4 regions of the Streptomyces sp. NPDC005492 genome follow, and region 4 is predicted to be linked to each of the others. Evidence: riboswitches for the same ligand, from Rfam matches in the RefSeq annotation. Region 4 holds a riboswitch; each other region holds the start of a gene.

Region 1 (5,122 bases), on a different contig from region 4:
CTTCGCGGGCCGGCTGACCATGGGCCGCTTCGTCGACCTGCTCACCGTCGTCTCGGTCGTCGCCCCGGTCGTGTACTTCGCGGTGATGTTCATGAGCCCCCGGGTGACCGCCGAGGAACGCGGCAGGCTGCGCCCGTACATCGTGCTGTTCCTGGCCTCCACGGTCTTCAACTTCATCCTCTTCCAGGCCTATTCGACGATGATGCTGCTGGCCGCCTCGAACGCCGAGACGACCATCCTGGGCTTCGACTTCCCCGCGAGCTGGTACGCAAGCGCGCTCGGCGCCTTCGAGGTCGGGCTCGCGCCCGTGGTCGCCGCCCTCTGGGTCCGCATGGGCCGTAGCCAGCCGCACGCCTCCAACAAGATCGCGATCGGGGTCGTCCTGGGCGGCCTGTCGTTCCTGCTGATGGTCCTGCCGACCTCCGGGCACGCGAACAACGACTACCTGATGTCCGCCTGGTGGATCGTCGGTTCGTACTTCCTGCTCGGCCTCGGCGACATCCTGCTGGAGACCTCCGGCATGTCGGCCACCACCAAGCTCGCCCCGGCCGCCTTCTCCAGCCAGACCATGTCCCTCTGGTTCCTGTCCCTCGCTCTCGCCAACGGCATCCAGGCCCAGACGGTGAAGTTCTACGACGACGTCTCCAAGCCGGCCTACTTCGGCGTCAACGGCGCCATCGCGGTGGCCGCCGGCCTCGCGGTGACGGCCGCCGCGCCCTGGCTGCGCCGCACCATGCACCCGGTCCACTGAACCTGCGGGGTCCTCATGCGCATCCGTACGACCTTCCCCCACGAAAGCACCCACGAGGACCTCCGCATCCCCCTCCCGGACGGAACCCGCCTCTACGCACGCGTGTGGCGCCCGGTGACGGACGAGCCCGTGCCGGCCCTCCTCGAATACCTCCCGTACCGCCTGACCGACTGGACCGCGCCCCGCGACGCCCAGCGCCACCCCTGGTACGCGGGACACGGCTACGCCTCCGTCCGGGTCGACGTGCGCGGGCACGGCAACAGCGAGGGCATGCCCACGGACGAGTACTCGGCCGTCGAGCTGGCCGACGGGGTCGAGGTCGTCAACTGGCTTGCCGCGCAACCCTGGTGCACCGGCAAGGTCGGCATGTTCGGTATCTCCTGGGGTGGTTTCAACTCGCTCCAGATCGCGGCCCTCGCGCCGGAGCCGTTGAAGGCGATCGTCACGGTCTGCTCGACCGACGACCGCTACGACAACGACGTGCACTACATGGGAGGTTCGGCCCTCGCCGTCGACCTGCACGCCTGGGCGGCCACCATGCTCGCCTTCGTCGCGCGCCCGCCGGACCCCGCGTACGCGGGCCTCGTCTGGCGGGACATGTGGCTCGAACGCCTGGAACAGATCGACCCGTTCATCCACACCTGGCTGGCCCACCAGATCCGGGACGACTACTGGAAGCACGGCAGCGTCCGCGAGGACTACGGCGCGATCGGCGCGGCCGTCCTCGCGGTGGGCGGCTGGCACGACCCGTACCGGGACACCGTCCTACGGCTCGTCGAGCACCTCCCGCCCGACCGGGTGCGCGGCCTGATCGGACCCTGGTCCCACCAGTACCCCGACCGGGGCCTGCCGCCGGGACCCGCGATCGGCTTCCTCCAGGAGACCCTGCGCTGGTGGGACCACTGGCTCAAGGGCGAGGACACCGGCGTCACCACCGACCCGCTCCTGCGCGCCTACGTCAGCGACGCGCATCCCCCGGCCACGGTCTACGACACCCTGCCGGGCCGCTGGGTCGGCGAGCCGTCCTGGCCCTCGCCGCATGTGAAGACGACGACGTACGGTCTGCGCGGCGCGCCCGTGATCGTCCGCTCCCCCATGCACACCGGTGTGGACGCGGGCCGGTTCTTCCCCTTCGGGAACGACGCCGATCTGCCGCCGGACCAGCGGGACGAGGACGCGCGGTCGGCGTGCTTCGAGTTCGAGGTGCCGGACGAGACCTGGGTGCTGGGCCGGCCCAGGGTGCGGCTGCGGCTGACCTGCCCGGTGCCGCGCGGGCAGGTGATCGCCCGGCTGTGCGACGTCGCCCCGGACGGCTCCTCGACCCTGGTCACCCGGGGTGTGCTGAACCTGTCGGCGCGGCACGGCCGGGACCGGGCGGTGCCGTGGACGCCGGGTGCCACCGAGGACGTGGCCTTCGAGCTGAACGGCATCGGGTACGCCGTCCCGCCCGGTCATCGCATCCGGCTCGCGGTGTCCTCGGCGTACTGGCCGTGGATCTGGCCCCAGCCGGAGTCGGCGGCCGGCTTCACCCTGGACCCGGAGGGCAGCGCGCTCGAACTCCCGGTGCGGGAGCGGGAATTGACGGGTCATATTTCCTTCGAGGAGCCCGAGGAGGCCGAGCCGCTCGGAGTGAGCGAGCCGGTCACCCTCGACGAGCCACGCCCCGAGCGACTGGTCGTGCGGGATGTCGCGAAGGGCGAGTGGCGGCTGGAGGTGGACCCCCGGTACGGCGGGACGCGTGTGTATCCCGACGGGCTGGAGTTCACCGAGGACGCGCTGGAGACGTACACGATCGACGAGTCGGACCCGCTGTCGGCGCGCACCCGCTCGGACTGGTCGATCCGGCTGCACCGGCCGGAGTCGGCCTGGGACACGACCGTGCGCACGCGGTCGGAGATCACGTGCGACGAAACGGACTTTATTACCTCGAATGAGGTCATCTGCACCGAAGGCGGAGAGGTGATCTTTCACCGAACGTGGGAGAAAAGGATTCCGAGAACTGCTAGTTGAGGCCGAATGCCCGATTTGCCGTTCTTAATCCTCCCGTGAGTTGGGTCACGTATTTCTATGAATGACCTGTGTCCCACTCTGTCCGCGTTTCCCCTTGTGGCGTTTGACAGTTGACCCTTGGCTCACGCAAAGGATCAAGTGCCCCATACGCCTCAGACCAAGGTCAATAGGGGTTAGGTGTGATTCCGCCACTTGTTCCGGACATGTGCTCTCGCATACGTTCCCGCCCTGTCGAGCGGAACGCCGAATCCTGCCGCCGCCCGACATCCCAGTCACGAACATCTCGCACGGCAGGAGCGGGGGAACCAGGTAAGTCGCCGGACCGGTCAGCACGACCGGGACGGCTTGGGGTTAAGCCACGTCCGCAAGGACGCGGCCGGGCACCTCCCAGCCCGAACCCGACAGCTCACCTCGCAGGCGACGGAGAGGAACCTCGTCATGCCTGCAACCGCTCAGTCCCGCCGCGCCCGCCTGGTCCGCAACCTCGCCGTCCTCGGCACCGGTGCCGCGATCCTCGCCCTGCCGATCGTCGGCGCGACCACCGCCTCGGCCGCCACGACCACATCGACCACGGCCGCCGGCTACCCCAACAACCTCGACGGCTGGATCCGCGAGTCCCTCGCGATCATGGCGCAGAAGGGGATTCCGGGCACGTACAACGGCATCTACCGCAACGTGATCCGCGAGTCCTCCGGCAACCCGTGGGCCATCAACAACTGGGACTCCAACGCCGCCGCCGGTACGCCGTCGAAGGGCCTGCTCCAGGTCATCGACCCGACCTTCAACGCCTACCACGTGGCGGGAACCTCGTTCGACCCGTACGACCCAGTCGCGAACATCACCGCCGCCTGCAACTACGCGGCAGCGGTGTACGGCTCCATCGACAACGTGTACGGCGCCTACTAGAAACCGGCGTCCACCAGCAGTCTTTCGAGGACGACGGCGATGCCGTCGTCCTCGTTCGACGTCGTCACCTCGTCGGCCACCGCCTTGAGTTCGGGATGGGCGTTGGCCATCGCCACGCCATGGGCCGCCCAGTCGAACATCGGGATGTCGTTCGGCATATCGCCGAAAGCGATGGTGTCGGCGGGGGTCAGGCCCAGATGCCGGGCGGCGAGGGCGAGGCCGGTCGCCTTGGTGATGCCGAGTGGCTGGAGTTCGACGGTGCCGGGGCCCGACATGGTGACCGAGGCCAGCGAACCCACCACCGAACGCGCCGTGCACGCCAACTCGTCGTCCGCCAGGGCGGGATGACGCAGCAGCACCTTGCTGATCGGCTCGGCCCACAGGTCGTCCCGCCGCTCGACCCGTACGGCGGGGAGCGTGGGGTGCGGCATGAGGTAGCCGGGCTCGATGAGGGTGAGGCCGTCCACCCCGTCCTGGTCGACAGCCGCGTACACCTGGCCCACCTCGGCCTCGATCTTGCCGAGCGCGGTCTCCGCCAACTCCCGGTCCAGGGTGACCGACCAGAGCAGACGGTCCGCGCCGGCGTCGTACAACTGCGCGCCCTGTCCGCACACCGCGAGCCCCCTGGAGCCGAGGTCGTCGAGGAGCGGCCGCACTCTCGGGGCGGGCCGGCCGGTGACGACGAGATGCCGGGCACCGGCCGCCGCCACCCGCCGCAGCGCGGCGAGGGACCGGTCGGAGAGCGTGTCGTCGCCGCGCAGCAGCGTCCCGTCCAGGTCGGTGGCGATCAGTGCATATGCGAGGGGTGCGGCCATGATCAGAGAATACGGATGGAAAGCCCCACCGACTCGACACGAACCGGACGGCTGCTGCCTTCACATCCGTTGACCCGTGTTCCGGTTGGTTTGACAGACAAGGCCGTTATGCCGACTCCCGGACGACCAGTTCCGTCGGCAGGATGACGCCCGCCGTGTCCTCGCCGGCGATCTGGGCGAGCAGCATGCGGACCATCTCGGCGCTGATGCGGTCGTAGGGCTGGCGCATGGTGGTGAGGGCCGGGGTGATGGAGGTGGCCGCCGCCGAGTCGTCGAAGCCTCCGACAGCGATGTCATCGGGGACCGAACGGCCGGACTGCTGGAGGGTGTTGACGACTCCGAGGGCCATGAGGTCGGAGGCGACGAACACCGCGTCGATGTCGGGGGCCTGCGCCAGGAGGCGGCGGGCGGCCTCCTCACCGCCGGTGCGGCGGTAGTCGCCCTCGACCACGAGCGCGGGGTCGTGGGGCAGACCTGCTTCGGTGAGGACGTCTCGGTAGCCGGCGAGACGGTCGGGGCCGCCGGGGGCGTCGAGCGGTCCGGTGACCATGGCGATGCGGCGGCGGCCGCGGGCGATGAGATGGCGGACCATCTCCTGGGCGCCGTCACGGTCGGCGGCGGCCACATAGCTGTACTTGGA
Region 2 (5,122 bases), on a different contig from region 4:
GGGGCTACGCCATGACCCGACCGTCCGCCCGCCATGTCCTGCCCGAGTTCACCGAGCGCACCAGCGCCGGGCACCGGACCCTCGACCCGTACTCGAAGTTGCTGGAGGAGCGGATCGTCTTCCTCGGGACGCCGATCGACGACATCTCGGCGAACGATGTGATGGCCCAGTTCATGCACCTCGAACACCAGGCGCCGGACCGGGACATCTCGCTGTACATCAACTCGCCCGGCGGCTCGTTCACCGCGATGTCGGCGATCTACGACACGCTCCAGTACGTCAGTTGTGACGTGGAGACGATCTGCCTGGGCCAGGCCGGCTCGTCCGCCGCGGTGCTGCTGGCGGCGGGCACGCCGGGCAAGCGGTCCGCGCTGCCGGGCGCGCGGATGGTGATCCACCAGCCCTCGCTGCCCGAGCCGGTCCACGGTCAGGCGAGTGATCTCGCCATCCAGGCACAGGAGTTGGCGCGCACCCGGTCCCGACTGGAGGAGCTGCTGGCGCGTCACACGGGCCGGACGGTGGAGCAGGTGAGCGCGGACATCGAGCGGGACCGCATCCTGGACGCCCAACAGGCCCTGGAATACGGCCTGGTGGACCGGATCGTGCCCAGCCGCAGGAGCTCGCTCACCGAGCCGGGCGGGGAGTGAGCCCGCGATGCTGCCGCCGGAGCTTCCACCGCTGCCCGCACTGACGCGTGCCGAGGGCGAGTTGATTGACCGTTATCTCGATGTGGCCGACCTGCTGGGCCGTATCAACCCCGCGCATCACGGAGACACCTACCGTGGTCTGAGGGCCGCTCAGGCGCTGGTGGCCAAGGCGGCCGAGCTGCGGGACGCGCTGGCGCTGATGCACCAGCGGGGCGAGACCGAGCTGCACGCGCCCACCCTCGCGCGGGCGCTGCGCGTGCTGGACGGGGAGCGCCGCACGGCTCGCGTCACCATCCCCGCACCCTCCGACAGTTGAGGGCATGCGGAGTCCTCGCGGGCGCGGGTGAAACGGGCCGAACGGCTTACCCCCGATCGGAGTAGCCACTCCTCCGTCCGTGAGGCCCCCGGGCTTGCGCAACTGGCGTAGACCGGGGGCCGGATGAAGTGCTCCGGTGCTGGTCCGAGGGGTGCGCGCCCCTCGACACCTCTTCGAACATTGGGGTGTCCACCCGAACGGGTGAGTGGTGAGTAACCCCACAAATCCCCGGTTCCGTTGGGATTTTCGGACATCCATGGGTCAAGATCCCTGTCTGACGACAAGACCCCGCCGCAGCGGCGGGGCGATCCGGGCGGACGCCGAGTCCTGCCGCCGCCCGGATGACAGGTCGACAGGATTGCATCGGCAGGAGTGGAGGACCCAAGCACGACGGGTCGCCGGGACGGTCACGCCATGACCGGGTCGAGCAGCCCTTGGGGTGAAGCCGCGAGTGTGCGGCCGGGCAACTTCGCCAGCCCGAATCCGACAGGTCATCCTTCACAGGCGGCTGACGAAGGGTTGCGCATGACTGCGCTCAATCGTGTCCCGTCGCTGATGGTCCGGGCCGGTACGGCCTCGGCCTTCGCCATCGCCGCCGTGGGCGGCTCCGTCGTGATCCCGGGCGTCGCATCCGACGCCGCGGCCGCGACACCAGCGACGAAGGCACTCCAGGTGGCCGCCTCCAAGAAGGGCTCCCCCTACCGGTACGGCGCCACCGGACCGAGCCGCTTCGACTGCTCCGGGCTGACGCTCTACTCGTACAAGAAGGCGGGCAAGAAGCTGCCCCGTACGGCGGCCCAGCAGTACAACAAGACCCACCACGTCTCGGCCAAGGGCCGCAAGGCCGGGGACCTGGTGTTCTTCCACTCGGGTTCCAGCGTCTACCACGTCGGCATCTACGCCGGGAAGGGAAAGATCTGGCACGCCCCCAAGACCGGGGACGTGGTGCGCTTGCAGAAGATCTGGACCAAGAGCGTCTGGTACGGCCGGGTCAGCTGACCCTCGCTGAGCCTCCCGAGGGGGTGGCGGCCACCTGACGGGCCGCCACCCCCTCGGGTGCGCCAGGCCGACAGGGCCTACGGCTCCTGCTGGCCCGCTGCGGTCACCGGTCGGGCCGGGACCGTCCAGGGCACCTCGACGGAGACCGTCTTGCCGCCCTCCCTGGTGGGCCTGACCTTGAGTTTGCCGCCGCACTCCGCGGTCAGCCAGCGGATGATGACCATCCCCCGGCCGTTGTCCTGCTGGACGGCGGCCGGCAGTCGTTTGGGGAAGCGGGGGTGGCTGTCGGTGACGCCGATGCGCAGGTGTTCGTCACGCTCCAACTGGATGTCCACCGTGAAGGTGGGTGACTGTCCGAGGGTGTGCTGTACGGCGTTGGTGGCGAGTTCGGAGACGATGAGGCGGATGGTGTCGGCGACCTCCGTGTCCGCCGGCAGTCCCCATTCCGCGAGGGTCCCGACCACGTAGGTGCGGGCGGTGGAGACCGAGGCGGGATCGCTCGGCAGAGTGACGGATGCTTCCAGATGGTCTGCCATGGCGCGGTCGTCCCTTTCCCGCGGGACCGGTGTCCGACACGGAGCGGATGGTTCGAGTACGGTCCCGGACTGGTGCTTCTTCGCCAGACTGCCATTACCTCGGCGGTAACGGTGCCGATCCACCAAGATATGCATATATCTGTCGCTCGAAGCGGTGAACTCTGCGACCTCAGACCGTATTTGGGCGGCTCGGAAGGAGTAAGGAGAAACCCATGCAGTACGGTCCCGCGGTGCGCCGCCGCAAACTGGGCGCCGAACTCCGCGCGTTGCGTGCGGAAGCGGGGCTCACCAGTGGGGAGGCAGCCCGACTGGTCGGCTGGCACCAGTCGAAGGTGAGCCGGATCGAGACCGGCGCGAGTGGCGTGAAACCGCCTGACGTCCGGTTACTTCTCGATGCCTATCAGGTGAGTGACGCCCAGCTTCGGGACATGCTGCTCGTGCTCGCGGGCTCGGACGACAACGGCGGCCGACACCACTGGTGGCACGCCTATCGCGGCGTACTGCCGCCCGCCTACCGGGACTTCATCAGTCTGGAGTCACAGGCCAGCACGATCCGCAACCTGGAGACGTCGGTGGTCCCCGGTTTGCTGCAGACGCCCGAGTACGCCCGCGCGGTGACCCGGGCCGCGGTGGGCGGCCTCGACAACGACGGGGCCGACCGGCTCGACACGCTGGTGCGGGTTCGGCTGGCCCGGCAGGACGTGCTGCGCGCTGATCCGCCGCTGTCGCTGAGCGTGGTCCTCGACGAGGCGGTACTGCGGCGGGAGGTCGGCGGACCAGGCGTGATGGCGCGGCAGCTCGACCGGCTCGTGGAGGCCGCGCGACTGCCCCAAGTCAGGCTTCAGGTACTGCCGTTCGCCGCAGGAGCACACATCGGCATCACCGGCCCTTTCGTTATCTTCTCCTTTCCGAGCACTTCTGATCTGGACGTGGTTGTTCTCGACCACTTGACGAGTAGCCTCTACCTCGAACGGAAAGAAGACCTAGAGGCCTACAGCGAGGCCTTCAACACCCTTCAGTTCCACGCACTTTCGCCCGAGGATTCGTTGGATCACATCGCCGGGATAGGTGACGGCTCGTAAGGAGGCACCATGTCTGCACTGCCTCGGAACGTACCTTCCAGTACCGAACTGTCCGGTGTGCGGTGGCTGCGCAGCAGCTACAGCACGGGAGCGAACAACTGCGTCGAGGCGGCCCGTCCGCGCTCAGGCCCCGCCACGGGGCTGCTCGCCGTACGCGACTCGAAGGACCCGCAAGGACCCGCCCTGCTCTTCTCCCCCGAGAGCTGGACGGGCTTCCTCACCACGTTCCACTGATCTGTTCCCCCGTCAGCGACACACGGCCGTGTCACGCCGACTCATGGTCGCGTCTCGCCGATCACACGTACAGCGCGTTCGATCTCGGCCCCGGAGAGGTTCGCTCGGGCGGTCAGCCTGAGCCGTGAGATGCCGTCGGGCACGGAAGGAGGACGGAAGCAGCCCACGGCCAGCCCTGCCGTACGGCAGTCGGCCGCCCAGCGGACGGCCGCCTCCGGGGACGGTGCCCGCACGGAGACCACCGCGGCGTCCGGACGCACCGCTTCCAGACCCGCGGCGGTCAGGCGTGCGTGCAGTTCGCCCGCCACGGCCCGAGCGCGCGCGGCCCGCTCGGGCTCGCGCCGCAGCAGGGTGAGGGCCGCCAGTGCGGCGCCGGCCGCCGCCGGGGCGAGGCCGGTGTCGAAGATGAACGTCCGTGCCGCGTTGACCAGATGGTCGATCACCCGGGCCGGACCGAGCACAGCCCCGCCCTGGCTCCCGAGCGACTTGGACAGTGTGACGGTAACGACCACGTCCTCGGCCCCCGCGAGCCCCACCGCGTACGGCGCCCCGCGCCCGCCCTCGCCCAGCACCCCGAGCCCGTGCGCGTCGTCCAGCAGCAGCCCGGCCCCGCGCTCCCGGCACGCCTCGGCGAGCGCGGCGACCGGCGCCGCGTCCCCGTCCACCGAGAACACCGAGTCGGACACCACGACGGCCTGCCCGTCATGCGTCCGCAGCGCCTTGCGCACCCCCTCCGGATCCGCGTGTCCTACGACCTGGGTGGCGCCCCGGGCCAGTCGGCAGCCGTCGATCAGGGAGGCGTGGTTGCCCGCGTCGGAGACGATCAGCGAGCCGTGCGGCGCGAGCGTGGTGACCGCGGCGAGGTTGGCCGCGTAGCCGGAGGAGAAGACGAGGGCCGCCTCGAACCCGCAGAACTCGGCCAGTTCACGCTCCAGTCGGGCGTGCAGCTCGGTCGTCCCCGTGACGAGCCGCGACCCGGTGGACCCGCCGCCCCAGGTCCGGGCTGCCGCCGCGGCCCCCTCGACGACCTCGGGATGGTGGGCCAGACCCAGGTAGTCGTTGCTCGCGAGATCGAGCAGCGGCGAGTCGGCGGGACGCGGCCGCAGGGTCCGTACGAGCCCGGCGCGGCGGCGCTGCTCCGCCTGCTCGTCGATCCAGCCGAACGCCATGGTTCCTCCGGGGCTTTTGTAGGCAGTGCACAGACACTAATCGGACGACCCGCCGCCCAGGATGTGGCAATACCCACACACCCAACCCTGTGTCTTGTCCGATCTCTCCTTGGCCGAGGGCGGTCCCGTAGGACAGGAT
Region 3 (5,122 bases), on a different contig from region 4:
GGACGCCCGGCACCGGCTCGCGTCGGCGATGCCTCGGCACCGCTGGCCGAAGCTGTCGCGTCCCTGGACGCCGACGTAGTGGCTCTCCAGGAGGTCGACTGCCTTCAGGAGCGCTCGGGTTGCGCCGACCAGGCCGCCGTCGCCGCCGACGCGATGGACGCGCGGGACTGGCGCTACGGCACCGCGCTGCACTGCCGACTGGTTCCGGGCCGGGGCTGGGTCCGCGATCCTGCCGAGCCCGGCATGCGCGTCCACGGACCCCAGGGTCGGCGGCCCCAAGTCCCTTCGCACGGCGTCGCGTTGCTGTCCAGGCTGCCGGTCCGTGAGTGGCGGGCCCTACGACTTCCATCGGCGCCCTTCGGGATGCCGTTGCGGGTCGCTGGGCGGACCACTCCGGCCCTGGTCCGGGATCAACCCCGGGCCGCCCTCGCCGCCGTACTGGAAGGGCCGCACGGGCTGTTCACCGCCGTCGCCGTCCATCTCTCGTTCGTACCGGGCTGGAACATCGGTCAACTCCGCACCGTGCGCCGCTGGATCGCCGACCTGCCCCAACCCCAGGTGCTGATGGGCGACTTCAACCTCATCGGCGCGCTGCCTCGCATCACCCTCGACGCGACCGGGCGGCGCGGCTGGCGGGGGCAGGGGCGGCGGGCGACCTTCCCTTCACACCGCCCGCTGGTCCAGCTCGACCACATCCTGGCGACCGGGCTCGGCGCGGACGCCGTGGATACGGCGCGGGCGCCCAGGGCGGCGATCTCGGATCACCGGCCGCTGGTGGTGGAGTTGTCGCTCTGAGTCAGTTCCACAGGGGGTAGGTCACGACGTGCGCGAACTCGTCGGGCCGTCCGGCGGTGTACGTCAGGCTGATCTCGCTGTAGTGCCGGAGCTGCGGATGCTTCTTCCACGGCTCCGGGGTGTCGAGCCGGACGACGACCGGGTACGAGTGGAACTTGCCCGCCGCGCAGTAGGGCTTGCAGTCGTTCACCACGTTGAAGCCCGTGGCCGTCGCGGAGTCGGCGTTCCAGTTCGTCCAATGCAGCGACGTGAGGCGGCTGTTGCCGTCGCCGCAGGCGAGCACGAAGTCGGCGGGGCGCACCTTGGGATGCCAGAGGCAGTCGACGAGCACCGGGGCCGTGCGCTGCTGGTGGGCGGCGGGTGCCGCGCTCGCCGTGGCCGCGGACGAGGTGCCCACGGCCGGCGCGAGCAGGGCGGCGGCGCAGACCGTGACGACTCCGACCATGGTGTGTTTGTACATGTCCGCTCCCGGCCGCCTGTTCGTCTGGTCGTCCCGCATCCGCACCGGCGGTGGCCCACCGGCCCGGGCACGGTCGTCGTCTCACTGTCGACGCTACGACCGTGTCTCAGGATGCACCACTCGTACGGACCAACGAAACGGCTCACCGGGCGGCCGGGGTGTGCACATATGTGCGACCAGGCCGGGCCCTCCCCGGCCTGGTCTCCCGAGCGGATCAGGCGGGTCGCACGGCGCCCCGGATGGCGGCGGAACCCGCGTAGAAGATCGACTCCTCGCGTATCGGCGTCCCCGGGCTCGGCGCGTGGATCATCAGGCCGTTTCCGGTGTAGAGGCCGACGTGGTCGATGCTGTCGTAGAAGAAGATCAGGTCACCGGGGCGGATGTCGGTGAGCGGGACGAGTGCGCCGGCGCCCGACTGTTCCTGGGCGGTGCGCGGGAGCAGGACGCCTGCGGCCTTCCAGGCGGCCTGGGTGAGGCTGGAGCAGTCGTACGCGTCCGGTCCCGCCGCGCCCCACAGGCAGGGCCTGCCGATCTGCGCGCGGGCGAAGGCGAGCGCGATGCCGGTCTTGCTCTGGGCGCCGGTGCCGATCTCGGGAGGGACAGGGACGGGCGCGGTGGTCGTCGGGCCCATGGTCCGGTCCGTGGGGAGAATGATCTCGGGCGGCATGGTCGGAGCGGTGGGCAGGGTGATCTCGGGGGCGAGGATCGGGGCCGCGGCGAAGGAGACCTCGGGAGCGATGACCGGGCCGGCCGCGTAGGAGACCTCGGGGGCGACGGCCGGGGCTGCCGCGTAGGAGACCTCGGGGGCGGGCGCGGTCGGCTGCCACTCCTGCTGGGGCGGGCGCCAGTCCGGTTCCGGTGTCGTGTACCAGGTGGGCTCGCCGGTCGGCTGCTCGGGCACCATGGGTATCTGTCCGGTGGACCAGTCGGTGACCACGGGCATCTGTCCGGTGGACCAGTCGGTCACCATGGGCATCTGCCCGGTGGACCAGGCCGTCTCCGGGGCGGACCAGGCCGGATCCGGCGGCGGCCAGGTGGCGTTCGCCGGGGCGGTCTCGGTGCGCGGTGCGGCGATGTAGGGGAGCAGCGCCAAGTCCGCGGTGAGCGGGTCGAAGACCGGCTCCGGGGTTGCCTGCGGGGCCAGTTGGGGCGACTCCACCATCGGCGCGGGTGCCAGTTCGAGGGCGGGCACGGGCGGCAGGTCGAGCACGGTCGCCGGTGGTGCTTGCGGTGACTGCGGCGCGGGGGGCAGTGCGGCGACCGGCCGGGCGGTCAACTCCGGTGCCGCGGTGGTGATGTCGGGTACGGCGGGCGCCGCGGTCAGTTCCGCGACGGCGCGGCTGGGCGGCGCCTGGAGCGCGGGGGCGGACTCGGGCTCGGGGCGTCGCTCAGGCCGGGGTTCCGCCGGACGGCCGGGAGTCCGGCTGGGCGGCAGGATCGCCGGTACGGTCGGGCCCAGTTGGGAGCGGGCCCGGTCGAACCACTGGCGGGTGACGGCGTCGAGGGCGGGATCCGAGGGCCGCGACGCGCCGGATCGAGGGGTGACACGCCGGCGCGGCCCCCCGGACATCGCACGGGTGGCGTTGTAGTTCCCGGTGGCCGTCTCGGCCCTGTCGTAAAGGGAGTTGATCCGCCGCTGGACTTCTTCGCGGCTGGGTCGGTCGTCCACGGTGGGGCCACTGCCTCCGCTGCGCGTCCTTCGTTCTGCCGGCATGGCAGACGTGCTCCTTCCGTATCGCGCCTACCGGGTTAGCTGTCGGGTTCGGGCGTCGATCACGGAAGGTTTGCCCTACGGCCCTTGCCCCGCTGGGCAGTTGGGCCGATTCACCCCAAGTCGGTTGGGTCCCCGGTTCCGGCTGCCGCGAGCGGCACACCGGATTCGGCGCAAGCCGTGCGGCCCGGCGCCGATCGCCGGAGTTAGTCGCAAGGCCTGTGCGCCAACCTAGCCAACGTGTGTGCCTCGTGTGAAGGTTGAAGCGCGATATGTCCGATACGTATTTGTGACCTTTACCTCGTCCTGGGTGTGGCGAGCGCTCATGGGTCGGCGGAGTCAGGCGTTCCGTATGAGGTCGCTATGAATTTTCGGGACGGTTGAACACATCGGGACCCGACCCCGTATTGGGACGGGGGATGTCCATGCCGGGACGAGCCGGGCCGACCGATACGTGTAGGAGCACTTCCTTGGCACGCAACACGCGCAGACGCCCAACGGGCGCACGCCGCGCGACGATGGCAGCAGTCGCCCTGATGCTGGGCGGCGGAGGACTGGTGGCGGCGAACGTATACGCGTCGGCGTCCGAAGGTGGCTGGGGTGGTGACTCCGCCCAACAGGGCTCCCCGGACGCGGCATCGCGAGGTGCGACGATCGACTGCCCTGACATCGGAACCCAGTTGACGACGGTTCCGGACGAGGCGAAGACCGACGTCGACAAGGAACTCGCCCTGCTCGACCAGCAGATCACCGAGGCCTACCAGAAGCTCCAGGACTCCACGGAGTCCATACGCCAGGACGCCTCCTTCGCCGACAACGCGATCATGAATCCGTTGAAGGAGAAGCGGGCCGCGACGATCGGACGGATCGGCGACGCCATCGCACGCGTCGGCGACCGCCCGGAGGGACTCGACGCGCTCGCCGCCTGCACGCTGATCGCGCCGAAGAACGACACCGGTGACCAGGGCGGCAGCAGCGAGGACCCGAGTGGCGCCGCCGGTGACCAGGGCCAGCAACAGGGCGACGGCCAGGGCCAGCAGCAGTCCACCAACGGGCCCGTCGCCTCGGACTACGCGGACATCACCTCCGTACAGCCCAACGTGAACACGCCGAAGGAACAGGCCGACGCCTCCCGCGGTACGTTCGTCACCGCCTGCGGTGTGAACGAGAACGGCCTGTTCAACTCCGACAACGTCATCGTCGCGCCCGGGGTCACCAACGGCGCCCACCACTTCCACGACTACGTCGGCAATCAGTCCAACAACGCCTTCGCCAGCGACCAGGATCTCGCGAACGCGAACACGAGCTGCGAGAACCCGGGCGACAAGTCCACCTACTACTGGCCTGTGTTGCGCCTGCAGAACGGCAAGCAGGAGCGGGACGCCGACAAGCCCGGCGGCGGCACCGAGGGCAACTCCGGCCAGATCGTCACGGCCAAGGAAGCCACGCTGACGTTCGTGGGCAACCCGCAGAGCAAGGTCACCGCCATGCCGCGGCTCCTGCGCATCATCACCGGCGACGCCAAGGCCTTCGTCAACGGCCCGGCCAACGCCAACGCCTCCTGGAGCTGTACCGGGTTCGAGGACCGGCAGCTCAAGGACAAGTACCCGCTGTGCCCGGCGGGCAGTGACGTCGTGCGCACCTTCAAGTTCCAGAGCTGCTGGGACGGCCGCAACATCGACAGCGCCAACCACCGGACCCACGTGGCCTTCGAGGACGCCGAAGGCGCCTGCCCGGCGGGCTTCGAGGCCATTCCGCAGTTGGTCCAGCGGATCGTCTACGACGTCGACGCGCCGAGCCTCCAGGACGGCGGCAAGACCACCCCGCTGTTCGCGGTGGACTCCTTCCCGGAGCAGCAGCACAAGCCCGTCACGGACCACGGCGACTTCATCAACGTCTTCGACGAGGGCCTGATGAAGGACATGGTCAACTGCATCAACAACGGTGAGAAGTGCGGCGCAGGGACGGACAACGACCCGGGAACGGGCGGCGGTTCGGGTAACGGGTCGGGCGGCGGTACAGGAGATGGTTCGGGCTCCGGTTCGGGCGGTGGTTCGGGTTCGGGCGGGGGTTCGGGGGAGCCGCAGGAGTCCCCGACGGCCACCGACACCGCTACGGCGGCGCCCAGCGCGACCGCGACCGACGAGCCCGCCGGG
Region 4 (5,122 bases):
GATCTCCGGGCCGCGACAGCCGTCCTGCGCGGAGCACTCGCCCTCCACGCGGGTCGCTTCCCGGACGCACGCGCGATCTTCGCCGAGGTCTGGGACAGTCCTACGGCGCCGCTCGACCGCAGAGCGATGTCCGCCGTCGGCCTGGTGGCCGTCACCGCGTTCGGCCCGGCCACCCCGTCGGCGGCCGACGACGCGCGGAGGTGGCTGGAGCGCGCCGCCGAGGCGCACGCCCGGGTGCGCGAGCCGCTGGCCCGCCGTGCCGTGGGCGCCCTGCTGGACCGGCTGGACCGCTGCCTCCGGACCGGAGCGGACGACGGGACCGGGGCGGACCGGCTCCGGGCATGGCTCGCCGACAACCCCTCCCTGCTGGCCGGCTTCAGCGGAGTGCTGAACGGCCCGGGCCGACACCGCTGATCCGAACGACGGACGGGAGATTCCACAGGCAACGAGTTGTCCACAGGCGTTGCCTCGCAGGTCCGCGCCATTGATGATGTTGGTGCTTGAGTGGACTTGTTCGAATCTGTGAGGGACCTGATGCTGGAGATCGCCGAGAACGGCCGTACGTGGGTGCTGTCGGGCCCCACGAGCAGTTACGCCGTCCATCTCACCGAGCACGACGAGCTGCTCCACCTGCACTGGGGCCCCGCAATCGCCCTCGCCGACGCCGAGGACCTCGCCGCCCGCCCGCTGCCCGACTCCTCCTCCTTCGAGTCGCCGCTCGACGGACGCGAGGAGTACCCCGTCGAGGGCGGCCCCCGCTTCGCACGGCCCGCCCTGTCCGTGCGCACGCCCGAGCGCCGCGGCACGGAGTGGACCTTCGAGCGGTACGACACCGAGGGCGACGAACTCCGGCTCCGCTTCCGGGACACCGGCCTCGCGATCACCCTGCACTACCGGATGCGCGACGACGTCGTAGAACGCTGGACGACCCTCGACAACGACGGGTCCGAGCCCCTGGAGTTGCTGCGCGCCGACTCCGCCGTGTGGACGCTGCCCGAGCGGGACGGGTGGCGGCTCTCGCAGTTGCACGGGCGGTGGGCCGCCGAGTCCCGGCTGACGCGCTCCGAGCTCACCTACGGCGAGAAGGTCATCGGCAGCCGCCGCGGTCACACCGGACATCAGCACCTGCCCTGGGTCGCCCTCGACACCGACGCCACCGAGGAGCGCGGCGAGGTCTACGGCTGCGCCCTCGGCTGGTCGGGGTCCTGGCGGATCGCCGTGGCCCAACTCCCGGACGCGCGTGTGCAGATCGGCGGTGGCGCAGGTTACGACGACTCCGGGCTGCTGCTCCTGGAGTCCGGCGAGTCCTTCACGACCCCCGTCTTCGCCGGCCTGTGGAGCGACGGCGGTTACGGCGGCGCCAGCCGCACCTGGCACACGTACCAGCGGACGTACGTCATCCCGGACGCGGACCAGGACCGGCCGGTGCTCTACAACTCCTGGGAGGCCACCCAGTTCGACATCTCCGAGGAGCAGCAGGGCGTGCTCGCGCGGCGCGCCGCGGCGGCCGGGGTCGAGCTGTTCGTGGTCGACGACGGCTGGTTCGGCAAGCGCACCAGCGACCGCGCCGGACTCGGCGACTGGACGCCGAACCCGGACCGCTTCCCCGGCGGTGTCAAGCCGCTCGCCGACTACGTGCACGGCCTCGGCATGCAGTTCGGCATCTGGGTCGAGCCCGAAATGGTCAATCCGGACAGCGACCTGTACCGCGCGCACCCCGACTGGGTGCAGTTCCAACCAGGACGAAAGCGGACGGAGTTCCGCAATCAGCTCGTGCTGAACCTGGCGCGCGAGGACGTCCAGGAGTACCTCTGGGAGCGCCTCGACACGCTCCTGAGCAGCGCCCCCGTCGACTATGTGAAGTGGGACTTCAACCGCTGCTTCACCGACGCCGGCTGGCCCGGCGAGGCCTATCCGCAGCGCCTCTGGGTCGACCATGTGCGCGCCCTGTACGCCCTGTTGGACCGGCTGCGGGCCGCCCACCCCAAGGTCGCCTTCGAGTCCTGCTCGGGCGGTGGCGGCCGGATCGACCTCGGCATCATGAGCCGCACCGACCAGGTGTGGACCTCCGACAACACCGACCCGCTGGACCGGCTCGCCATCCAGCACGGCTTCAGCCAGATCCACCCCGCGCGCGTGATGGCCGCCTGGGTCACCGACAGCCCGAACACCCAGCTCAACGACCGGGTCAGCAGTCTGCGCTTCCGGTTCGTGAGCGCCATGTCCGGAGTGCTCGGTGTGGGCGGCGACCTCTCGGAGTGGACCGAGGAGGAACTCGCGGAGGCCCGCCAATGGGTGGACCTCTACAAGGAGATCCGCCCGCTCGTCCAGCGCGGCGACCTCCACCGGCTGCGCCCGCCGCAGGGCGGACTGAGTGCGGTGCAGTACGTGCGCGGCGACGAGACCGTCGTCCTCGCCCTCCTTCAGGCGCAGCACTACGGCGAGCCGGTACCGGCCCTCCGGCTGCGCGGGCTCGACCCGACGGCGTCGTACGAATGCCTCGAAACGGGCGAAGTCCACCGAGGTGCGGTCCTGTTGCACCACGGGCTGCGCACCGGGCTGCGTGGTGACCTCGATGCGACGGTTCTCCGCCTGCGTCGCATCTGAGCCTTCTGTCCTAATTGCAGCCTTCGTTCCAACTCGCTCTGGAGTAAAGGAAGCTGAGGAGAAGGTACGTGAGCAGCGTCATATTCGTGACCGTACGTCGTTCGTCATGTTCACGTAATTGACGTGCTATTCCTGGGGAATTGAGGGGCGGAGTCCGGTGGGAATTCACGGAGGGTGACTGTGAATTCCCACAGGGGATCACAAGAAACGCAAATCCGTGGAACCTCCTGCTTGTCCCTTTGCGTCTTCCTCGCTTACGTTCGCCACCAATCCGGACGGACGCCCAATCCTGCCGCCGACCGGAATCCGCACACACCCACCCGTATGCGGCAGGAGCGGGGGACCCACAGGTACGACGCCTGTTCCGGTCTCCGGAACGGGCTTGGGGTAAAGCCGCGACCAGCGCGCGGCCGGGCATCTCCAGCCCGCACCCGACAGCTCACCTCGCAGGCGCCGGAGAGGAATTCGTCATGCCCGCGAAGGGTAAGCACCGCCGCCCGAAGTCCCAGCGCCTCACCCGCTCGATGGCCGTAGCCGGAACCGGCGGCGCAGCCCTCGCCCTTCCGCTCATGGGAGCCACCGGCGCCCATGCCGCGACCACGACATCCGCTCCGGAAAAGGCGGTTCAGTCCGTTCCGGCGACCGAGAAGACGGTCGCCGAGAAGACCGTCTCGAAGTCGACGGGCGTCAGGACGTATTCGGTACGGTCGGGCGACTGGCTCGCGAAGATCGCCGAGGACCAGAACGTCACCGGCGGCTGGAAGAAGCTCTACCAGGACAACCGCGAGGTCATCGGCGGCGATCCGTCGCTGATCCACCCGGGCCTGAAGCTCACCCTCGGCCAGAAGGCCACGACGAGCGGGACGGACAAGACCGAGTCGTCCAACTCGTCCAAGACGACCGGCTCTTCGTCCTCCTCGTCTTCTTCCTCTTCGGCGTCTGCGGCTTCTTCGTCGAAGAGCACGTCCACCGGCTACGCCCTTCCCGTGACCGGTGCCACCATCGGCACCGGCTATCACGTCGCGGGCAGCATGTGGTCCAGCGGCTACCACACGGGCGTCGACTTCGTGGTCCCGACCGGCACCACCGTCAAGGCGATCGCCGCGGGCACGGTCGTCTCGGCGGCCTACGACGGCGCGTACGGCAACGAGGTCGTGATCCGGCACGCGGACGGCAAGTACTCGCAGTACGCCCACATGTCGCAGTTGTCCGTCTCGGCCGGCCAGACCGTGACCGAGGGCCAGCAGATCGGCCTCTCCGGCGCGACCGGCAACGTCACCGGCCCGCACCTGCACTTCGAGATCCGGACCACGCCGTACTACGGCTCGGACGTGGACCCGGTCGCCTACCTCCGCTCGCACGGAGTCTCCGTCGGCTGAGGTCGGTGCTGACACCTGGTCAGGGGCACGGCAGTTCCGGAGTCAACGCCCCTGACCAGAGACTTATTCCGACTTTGGACAACGCTTTACACGTGGCTTATCTCACCGACCGTCAACCCCTAAATACGATCGCGTAGGTCACAGCCCAGGGTGAATTATGGTTGCCGTGGCAGACGATTCGAAGAGTGACAACAGATCAGTGATCGGGTCGTACGTGGCGGTGGGGGACAGCTTCACCGAGGGCGTCGGCGACCCCGGGCCCGACGGAGCGATGGTCGGCTGGGCCGACCGGTTCGCGGTACTGCTCGCGGATCGCCGTCCCGAGGGCGACTTCGAGTACACCAACCTTGCCGTCCGCGGGAAACTCCTCGACCAGATCGTGGCCGACCAGCTCACCCGCGCCAAGGAGATCGGCCCCGACCTGGTCTCCTTCTGCGCGGGCGGCAACGACATCATCCGTCCCGGCACCGACCCCGACGAGGTCGCCGAGCGCTTCGAACGCGCGGTCGCCGACCTCACCTCCGCCGTCGGCACCGTCATGGTGACGACCGGCTTCGACACCCGTGGCGTGCCGGTGCTCAGGCATCTGCGCGGCAAGATCGCCACCTACAACGGACATGTGCGGGCCATCGCCGACCGGTACGGCTGCCCGGTGCTCGACCTGTGGTCCCTGAAGACGGTCCAGGACCGGCGGGCCTGGGACGGCGACCGGCTCCACCTCTCTCCCGAGGGCCACACGCGCGTGGCCCTCCGCGCCGGCCAGGTCCTCGGCGTCGAGGTCCCGGCCGACCCCGACCAGCCCTGGCCGCCCCTGCCACCGCGCGGCCCGCTCGACATCCGCCGCGACGACGTGCACTGGGCGCGCGAGTACCTGGTCCCATGGATCGGCCGCCGACTGCGCGGCGAGTCCTCGGGCGACCACGTGGAGGCCAAGGGGGCGCTGTCGCCCGACGACATCAAGATGCGGATCGAGGCGGTGGCCTGAGGGGGTGAGGGGCGCGGTTGCCGCGCCGCCTCGCAGGGGACCGCAGTGGAGTGGTGTGGCCACGAACCGAGCCCGTCTCAGGACGCGGTCAACGCCGCCACTTCCAGGCCCAGTTCGCGGGCGAGGGCCTCGTCGACCCACTCCAGGGCCC

Evidence for each region. A riboswitch is a leader RNA that binds a small molecule or an ion and turns the genes downstream of it on or off. The one in region 4 is predicted to bind cyclic di-AMP.
Region 1: another riboswitch for cyclic di-AMP. It lies ahead of ABZT04_RS14070 (transglycosylase SLT domain-containing protein); the one in region 4 lies ahead of ABZT04_RS27400 (LysM peptidoglycan-binding domain-containing M23 family metallopeptidase).
Region 2: another riboswitch for cyclic di-AMP. It lies ahead of ABZT04_RS12805 (C40 family peptidase); the one in region 4 lies ahead of ABZT04_RS27400 (LysM peptidoglycan-binding domain-containing M23 family metallopeptidase).
Region 3: another riboswitch for cyclic di-AMP. It lies ahead of ABZT04_RS43135 (NlpC/P60 family protein); the one in region 4 lies ahead of ABZT04_RS27400 (LysM peptidoglycan-binding domain-containing M23 family metallopeptidase).

What each region holds. Positions count from the first base shown of each region.
Region 1 is NZ_JBEXDX010000008.1:170,470-175,591, reverse strand. It holds gene ABZT04_RS14080 (peptide MFS transporter) at 1-751, shown strand, start outside; gene ABZT04_RS14075 (CocE/NonD family hydrolase) at 767-2,761, shown strand; cyclic di-AMP (ydaO/yuaA leader) riboswitch at 2,993-3,196, shown strand; gene ABZT04_RS14070 (transglycosylase SLT domain-containing protein) at 3,200-3,667, shown strand; gene ABZT04_RS14065 (HAD family hydrolase) at 3,664-4,482, opposite strand; gene ABZT04_RS14060 (LacI family DNA-binding transcriptional regulator) at 4,589-5,122, opposite strand, start outside.
Region 2 is NZ_JBEXDX010000007.1:201,142-206,263, reverse strand. It holds gene ABZT04_RS12815 (ATP-dependent Clp protease proteolytic subunit) at 12-647, shown strand; gene ABZT04_RS12810 (hypothetical protein) at 655-963, shown strand; cyclic di-AMP (ydaO/yuaA leader) riboswitch at 1,304-1,485, shown strand; gene ABZT04_RS12805 (C40 family peptidase) at 1,489-1,962, shown strand; gene ABZT04_RS12800 (ATP-binding protein) at 2,040-2,498, opposite strand; gene ABZT04_RS12795 (helix-turn-helix transcriptional regulator) at 2,711-3,580, shown strand; gene ABZT04_RS12790 (DUF397 domain-containing protein) at 3,590-3,814, shown strand; gene ABZT04_RS12785 (8-amino-7-oxononanoate synthase) at 3,856-4,983, opposite strand.
Region 3 is NZ_JBEXDX010000070.1:2,100-7,221, reverse strand. It holds gene ABZT04_RS43145 (endonuclease/exonuclease/phosphatase family protein) at 1-795, shown strand, start outside; gene ABZT04_RS43140 (hypothetical protein) at 797-1,255, opposite strand; gene ABZT04_RS43135 (NlpC/P60 family protein) at 1,470-2,969, opposite strand; cyclic di-AMP (ydaO/yuaA leader) riboswitch at 2,978-3,150, opposite strand; gene ABZT04_RS43130 (DUF1996 domain-containing protein) at 3,485-5,122, shown strand, end outside.
Region 4 is NZ_JBEXDX010000022.1:118,244-123,365, reverse strand. It holds gene ABZT04_RS27410 (BTAD domain-containing putative transcriptional regulator) at 1-414, shown strand, start outside; gene ABZT04_RS27405 (alpha-galactosidase) at 535-2,607, shown strand; cyclic di-AMP (ydaO/yuaA leader) riboswitch at 2,911-3,073, shown strand; gene ABZT04_RS27400 (LysM peptidoglycan-binding domain-containing M23 family metallopeptidase) at 3,078-3,986, shown strand; gene ABZT04_RS27395 (SGNH/GDSL hydrolase family protein) at 4,186-4,971, shown strand; gene ABZT04_RS27390 (TetR/AcrR family transcriptional regulator) at 5,049-5,122, opposite strand, start outside.